2 linked regions of the Aliamphritea ceti genome follow. The protein of the gene in region 2 interacts with the protein of the main gene of each other region in a pairwise test. Links are inferred from orthologs where the notes say so. Each region holds a gene or a part of one and is shown on either strand. Other genes may lie near its edges.

Region 1 (2,998 bases), 600 kb from region 2 along the record:
CCTGTTACAGCCAGGAGATTTGTTACTGACCCAGGGGGCAGGTGATATTACTGCGTTGGCACATCGCCTTAAATCGCTTGATTTAAGCAGTGTGCAGGAGGTCTGACATGGCAGATTTTCGAATTGATGCGCAATTAGCTGGTCAGTTTGGCCGGGTTGCGGTGATTTATGGTGGTAATTCAGCTGAGCGGTCAGTATCGCTAAAAAGTGGTGCTGAAGTTCTTAAAGCTTTACTGAATGCTGGTGTAAATGCCTTCGGACTGGATCTGTGTGGCGACGGTGAAAATCTGGTTGCCGGATTATCACCGGTTAAGCAATTGATGGATGCTGAGTTCGACCGGGCTTTTTTGATCTTACATGGACGGGGCGGCGAAGACGGAACTTTACAGGGGTTGCTGGAAATTATGAATAAGCCTTATACCGGCAGCGGTGTGATGGCTTCGTCACTGGGTATGGATAAAGTTAAATGTAAGCAAATCTGGCAGGGTGCAGGTATGCCGACACCGGCGTATGAATTGCTTACTGCGGATACTGATTTTGCAGCAGTGGCTGAACGTTTAGAATTTCCGATAATCGTTAAGCCTGCTCATGAAGGTTCCAGTATCGGCATGAGTAAGGTAACCGATTTGCCTGGTTTGAAGGCTGCCTTTACTGAAGCTGTGCAATATGACAGAGCAGTATTAGCTGAACAATGGATCGAAGGCCCTGAGTTTACAGTGACAGTTGTAAACGGTGAGGCTTTACCTGTCATTCGCCTTGAAACGCCTAATGATTTTTATGATTTTGAAGCGAAGTATCAATCGGAAGAAACTCAGTATCATTTTGATAATGAATTGAGTGAAGCCGAAGTAACTGAACTAATGGCTTTAGCGGTTAATGCTTTCAATATGGTGGGCTGTAAGGACTGGGGCAGAGTTGATGTTATGCAGTTGCCAGGGGTGGGCTTCCAGTTACTGGAAGTGAATACTTTGCCAGGTATGACTGACCATAGTTTGGTGCCAATGGCTGCTCGTAAAGCTGGAATGAGTTTTGAAAAGTTGGTTGTGAGTATTTTGCAGGGAACGTTGTAAGTATGGCTGCCACAGATGCTCAGGAACCGGTGAGCCCTGCTCCGAGGGGTGCTTCGCGTACCCGGGTTGAGCCTGAGTCTGTGGTAACTGAAAAGCATACCTGGCGATTCTCTGTTTCATGGCAAACCGACTGGTGGTTGAAGCCTGTGACTTTATTGACTGCAGTATTGGTGTTTGCATCTTTGGCAAACAGTGCAGTTGAAAAAGTATATGTGTGGCTGGATCAGCCTGTTACGCATTTGACGGTTAAAGGTCAGACGCGTTTTTTGGATAAAACAGAGTTGGCAAACAATAGTCTGGCAGCTGTAGATGGGGGGCTAATGTCAACCGATATAGCGCGGGTAAAAGATGAAGCACAGGCGCATCCCTGGGTGTTTCAGGTAAATGTTGAACGTCAGTGGCCTGCTAGTCTGGTGTTGGAAGTAAAAGAAGAGGTCCCTGTAGCGCGCTGGGGTGGTAATGGTTTGCTGAATCACGAAGGCGATATTTTTTGGCCTGAAGATGCAGAGAAGTATCAGCAGTTACCTTTGTTGGAAGGGCCATCAAGTAATACCGCTCAGATGATGGCGCAATATTATGAGTTGAGTCAGCGGTTGCGGAATCTGCAATTACAGGTGGACTCTCTGCAGATGGAAGCGAGAGGGGCATGGTCACTAAAGCTGAAAAATGGCGTGACACTGGTGCTGGGGCGAGAAGATTTAGTAGGCAGGTTGGAGCGGTTTGTCAGCTTGTATCAGTTAAGGTTAAAGGATGACATTGAAGCGGGTCGAGTCGACCGTATTGATGTTCGATATGAAAATGGTGTGGCGGTTAAATGGCGGCCACAACCGGATAATTCTGCTGGGTTAGGTTAGTGGCAGATACGAGACAAGTGGGTAGGTAGTTCGTGAATGAGCCTGGAAATAATATGATTGTCGCCCTGGATATCGGTACTTCTAAGGTGGTCTGTCTGGTTGCAGAGATCAGTCCTGATGGTGGGATTGATATTGTTGGTATTGGCTCGCATGTATCCCGCGGTCTTAAGCGTGGTGTAGTGGTAAATATAGAGTCGACAGTGCAGTCAATTCAGCGAGCGGTGGAAGAAGCTGAGTTAATGGCTGGCTGTAAAATCCATTCAGTGACGGTGGGCATTGCAGGAAGTCATATTAAGAGTATGAACTCTCATGGGATTGTTGCAGTCCGTGACAGAGAAGTTCTGGAATATGATCTTGAAAGAGTACTTGATGCTGCTCAGGCTGTAGCGGTTCCGGCAGATCAGAAGATATTGCATATTCTGCCTCAGGAATACGTTATCGATAACCAGGAGGGCATCCGTGAACCTTTAGGCATGTCTGGTGTGCGTCTGGAAGCTAAAGTGCATCTGGTTACCGGTGCGGTGAATGCTGTGCAGAATATTGAAAAATGTGTGCAGCGTTGTGGTCTCGAGGTTGATAACAGTGTGCTGGAACAGTTGGCGTCAAGCTATGCCGTGCTGACTGAGGATGAGAAAGAACTCGGCGTTTGTATGGTCGATATGGGCGGTGGGACAACAGATATTGCCGTTTTTACTGCTGGTGCTATACGTCATACCGCAGTTATTCCGATCGCTGGCGATCAGGTAACAAATGACATTGCGATGGCATTACGTACACCTACTCAGCATGCGGAAGATGTGAAGAAAAAATATGCCTGCTGTCTGGCGCAGTTAACCGGGCCAGAGGAAATGATTAAGGTTGCCAGTGTCGGTGACCGGCCAGCCAGGGATTTATCCCGTCAGGCATTGGCAGAGGTTGTTGAGCCGCGTTATGACGAGTTGTTTACGCTGATTCAGGCAGAGTTACGTCGCAGTGGTTTTGAAGACATGGTAGCTGCAGGCATCGTGCTTACCGGTGGTACCGCTAAGATGGAAGGTGCGGTAGAACTGGCTGAAGAGGTGTTTCATATGCCGG
Region 2 (3,727 bases):
GAAAGGCGTACTGAAAGCGGTTGCTGCTATTAACGGTGAGATCCGTAATAGCCTGGTAGGCATGGATGTTACTGATCAGCGTGCGCTGGACAATAAAATGCTCGAGCTGGACGGTACTGAGAACAAAGCTAAATTGGGTGCAAATGCTATCCTGGCGGTGTCTCTGGCGGCTGCTAAAGCAGCAGCTATTAGCAAGAATGTTGAGTTGTATGAACATATAGCTGATCTGAACGGTACTGCTGGTCAGTTCTCTATGCCTGTACCAATGATGAATATTCTGAACGGCGGTGAACACGCTGATAACAATGTTGATATCCAGGAGTTCATGGTTCAGCCGGTTACGACGGATAATTTTGCTGATGCACTGCGTTGTGGCGCGGAAATTTTCCATGCGCTGAAAGCTGTGCTGAAAGCACGTGGTCTGAATACTGCTGTCGGTGATGAAGGTGGTTTCGCACCTAACCTGGGTTCTAACGAAGAAGCGCTGGTTGTCATTAAAGAAGCTGTAGCAAATGCCGGATACGAGTTGGGCAAAGATGTTACTCTGGCGCTGGACTGCGCTGCATCTGAATTCTACAAAGACGGCAAGTATGATCTTTCCGGTGAAGGTAAGGTATTTGATTCCGAAGGTTTCGGTGACTACCTGGCTAACCTGACCGAAAATTATCCGATCGTTTCTGTTGAAGATGGTCTGGATGAGTCTGATTGGGACGGTTGGGCAAGCCTAACCCGTAAGATTGGTGATAAAGTACAGCTGGTCGGTGATGATCTGTTTGTAACTAACACTAAGATTCTGTCCCGCGGTATTGAACAAAACATTGGTAATTCAATCCTGATTAAGTTCAATCAGATTGGTTCTTTGTCTGAAACTCTGGATGCCATTACGATGGCGAAAGATGCAGGCTTTACCGTTGTTATTTCGCACCGTTCCGGTGAAACTGAAGATACAACTATTGCTGACCTGGCAGTAGGTACAGCAGCAGGCCAGATCAAAACTGGTTCACTGTGTCGTTCTGACCGTGTTGCTAAATATAACCGTCTGTTACGTATTGCTGAACAGTTGGGTGATAAAGCCGTATATAACGGTTTGAAAGAGATTAAAGGTCAGGCATAACACTGACTGAGTTTTAAAAACAAGGGGGCGGAATGCCTCCTTTTTTAACTGAGGATCGGCGTCGATATTTTATGTTTCGCTGGCTTGTTTGGATTTTAATTATTGCCGTCACCGGCCTGCAGTATCGCCTTTGGTTTGGTGAGGCGAATTTGCGTGAAGTTTGGGCGCTGCAATATGAAATTCAGAATCAGCAAACTGAAAATGATCAATTAGTCGAGCGTAATCATCGTCTTCAGGCTGAAGTAAAAGATCTTAAAAAAGGTCTTGCTGCGTTGGAAGAGCGTGCCCGTAATGACTTAGGTATGGTGCGTGAAGATGAGACTTTTTTTCAGTTAATCCCCGGCAAGACATCATTGCCTGATGATGCTCCCTGATAGTTTTATTCCCTGGATATATCAATGACCACAGCGTTTCCAACAGAACTGAATTATGCCTACGGTGAGCCGCAAGCGACGGCGGTGATTCGTCAGCATCCTGAGGATTTCCAGGTAACTGAAAACCTGGCATTTGAGCCAGATGGCGCAGGTGATCATGTTTATTTGTATATTCGTAAAACGGGTGAGAATACTGATTGGGTTGCCCGGCAGTTGGCGAATTTTTGTCAGGTAAGCCCGCGTGAAGTTGGTTATGCAGGTAAGAAAGACCGACACGCAATAACAGAACAATGGTTTAGTGTACATATGCCAGGCCGGTCACCACTTACCTGGTCTTTGTTTGGAGGTGACTCCATTCAGGTTCTAAAGGCAACAAAGCATGGTCGTAAACTGCGTCTGGGCAGCTTGACGGGTAATCGCTTTGCCATTCGCTTGCGTAATGTTACTGATGCTGATGCTGTTATTCAGCGTTGTGAACTGGTACGTCAGGGGGTTCCAAATTACTTTGGCGAGCAGCGTTTCGGTCATCACGGTGGCAATCTCGTTAAAGGTGCTGCCTTGATCAAAGGCGAGTATAAAGAGCGACAGAAGCATAAGAAAGGGATGTATATCTCGGCAGTGCGCTCTTTCCTGTTTAATCAGGTGGTTTCTGCTCGTTATGCAAATGCAATCACACCGATGACGGGTGATGTTCTTATGCATCAGGGGAGCCAGAGTTGTTTTGTGTTTGATGCCCAAGATGCAACGATTACAGAACGTTTAGAAAATCTGGAAGTTCATCTGACAGCTCCAATGTGGGGGCGTGGGCGTTCTATCTGTACCGATCAGGCATTTGAGTGGGAAATTGCACAGTTGGATGCTTATCAGGAGTTGCAGTCCGGCCTGGAGAATTTGGGGCTTAATCAGGAGCGGCGTGCGTTACGTTTATTGCCGCAGCAGCTCGAAGTGACTAAGGAAGCAGACGATCAGTTATTACTAAGCTTTGATCTGAGCGTTGGTTCGTTTGCAACCAGTGTGTTACGGGAAATTTGTCAGGTAGAAAACGCGCAGCGTGGAGAGTTTTGATGCGAATTTTACTGTCTAATGATGATGGTGTGTATGCCCCGGGTTTGGAGATGTTAGCAACAACTCTGGCAGAAAGTTTTAGTATTGACGTTGTTGCTCCTGACAGAAACCGTAGTGGTGCCAGTAATGCACTGACACTTGACCGGCCTTTAGAGGCCCATCAGCATCACAATGGTTTTTACAGTCTTAATGGTACGCCAACGGATTGTGTTCATCTGGGAATTTCAGGTGTGCTTTGCGAGAAGCCTGATATTGTTATTTCAGGTATAAACGCTGGCGCGAATCTAGGCGACGATGTTATCTATTCAGGTACTGTAGCTGCTGCTATTGAGGGTCGTTATCTGAATCTTCCCCCGATTGCTGTTTCTATGCTGGGAAGTCATCCAGATAATTATCAGGCTGCAGCCATTATTATTCAGCAGCTACTGGCTGATATTCATAGCTTGAATCTGGCGCCCCGTACAGTTTTAAATATCAATGTGCCAGATAGGCCGTTAGAAGATATTAAGGGCATGCAACTGGTAAGGTTGGGGCATCGGGTACTCGCTGATACTCCTGTAGAATCTGTTGATCCGAGAGGTACGAAGCGCTATTGGATTGCAGGTGCCGGTGCAGCAGCAGACTGTGGCCCTGGTACGGATTTTTATGCGGTTCAGGAGGGCTATGTAGCCATTACTCCGCTGAATGTTGATATGACTCAGTATTCAGGAATGGATAACTTAAGCCATTGGCTGGAAAATCTGAGTGACTGATTATTAGTATGTGGTTTGCTGTTTATTTGATGGTAAAGAACAGAGTGTCTAAGGAGTTGTTTTGAATAAATTACAGTTGCAGGGAATCGGTATGACCTCGCAACGCACCCGCAGCCGTTTAGTGCAGCGGTTGCAGGATCAGGGCATTATTGATCCGCAGGTGCTGGATGTGATGGCAAGTACTCCCCGACATATTTTTATTGATGAAGCTCTGTCACACAGAGCTTACGAAGATACAGCTTTGCCAATAGGTTTTAACCAAACAATTTCTCAGCCTTATATAGTCGCTAAAATGACTGAGTTACTGTTAGCTGAAGGGGCTTTGAAAAAAGTTTTAGAGGTTGGTACAGGATCTGGGTATCAGACAACTGTGTTGGCTCAGCTGGTTGATCAGGTGTATAGCGTGGAGCGTATTCGTCCAT

Evidence for each region.
Region 1: the proteins of ftsB (region 2) and OCU49_RS06855 interact in binary tests that used the Escherichia coli proteins (3 or more experiments, as listed by UniProt). The link is inferred for Aliamphritea ceti from one-to-one orthologs.

The regions. Positions count from the first base shown.
Region 1 is NZ_AP025282.1:1,490,091-1,493,088, forward strand. It holds OCU49_RS06855 (cell division protein FtsQ/DivIB), read left to right. Parts: upstream 1-1,072; coding sequence 1,073-1,924; downstream 1,925-2,998. Other genes in the region: murC (UDP-N-acetylmuramate--L-alanine ligase), read left to right, coding at 1-106; OCU49_RS06850 (D-alanine--D-alanine ligase), read left to right, coding at 108-1,070; ftsA (cell division protein FtsA), read left to right, coding at 1,978-2,998. UniProt on the Escherichia coli protein: Essential cell division protein. May link together the upstream cell division proteins, which are predominantly cytoplasmic, with the downstream cell division proteins, which are predominantly periplasmic. May control correct divisome assembly.
Region 2 is NZ_AP025282.1:889,282-893,008, forward strand. What follows is about bases 1-2,817. They hold ftsB (cell division protein FtsB), read left to right. Parts: upstream 1-1,146; coding sequence 1,147-1,488; downstream 1,489-2,817. Other genes in these bases: eno (phosphopyruvate hydratase), read left to right, coding at 1-1,114; truD (tRNA pseudouridine(13) synthase TruD), read left to right, coding at 1,513-2,553; surE (5'/3'-nucleotidase SurE), read left to right, coding at 2,553-2,817. In the rest of the region: more of surE, read left to right, coding at 2,818-3,305; OCU49_RS04035 (protein-L-isoaspartate(D-aspartate) O-methyltransferase), read left to right, coding at 3,397-3,727. UniProt on the Escherichia coli protein: Essential cell division protein. May link together the upstream cell division proteins, which are predominantly cytoplasmic, with the downstream cell division proteins, which are predominantly periplasmic.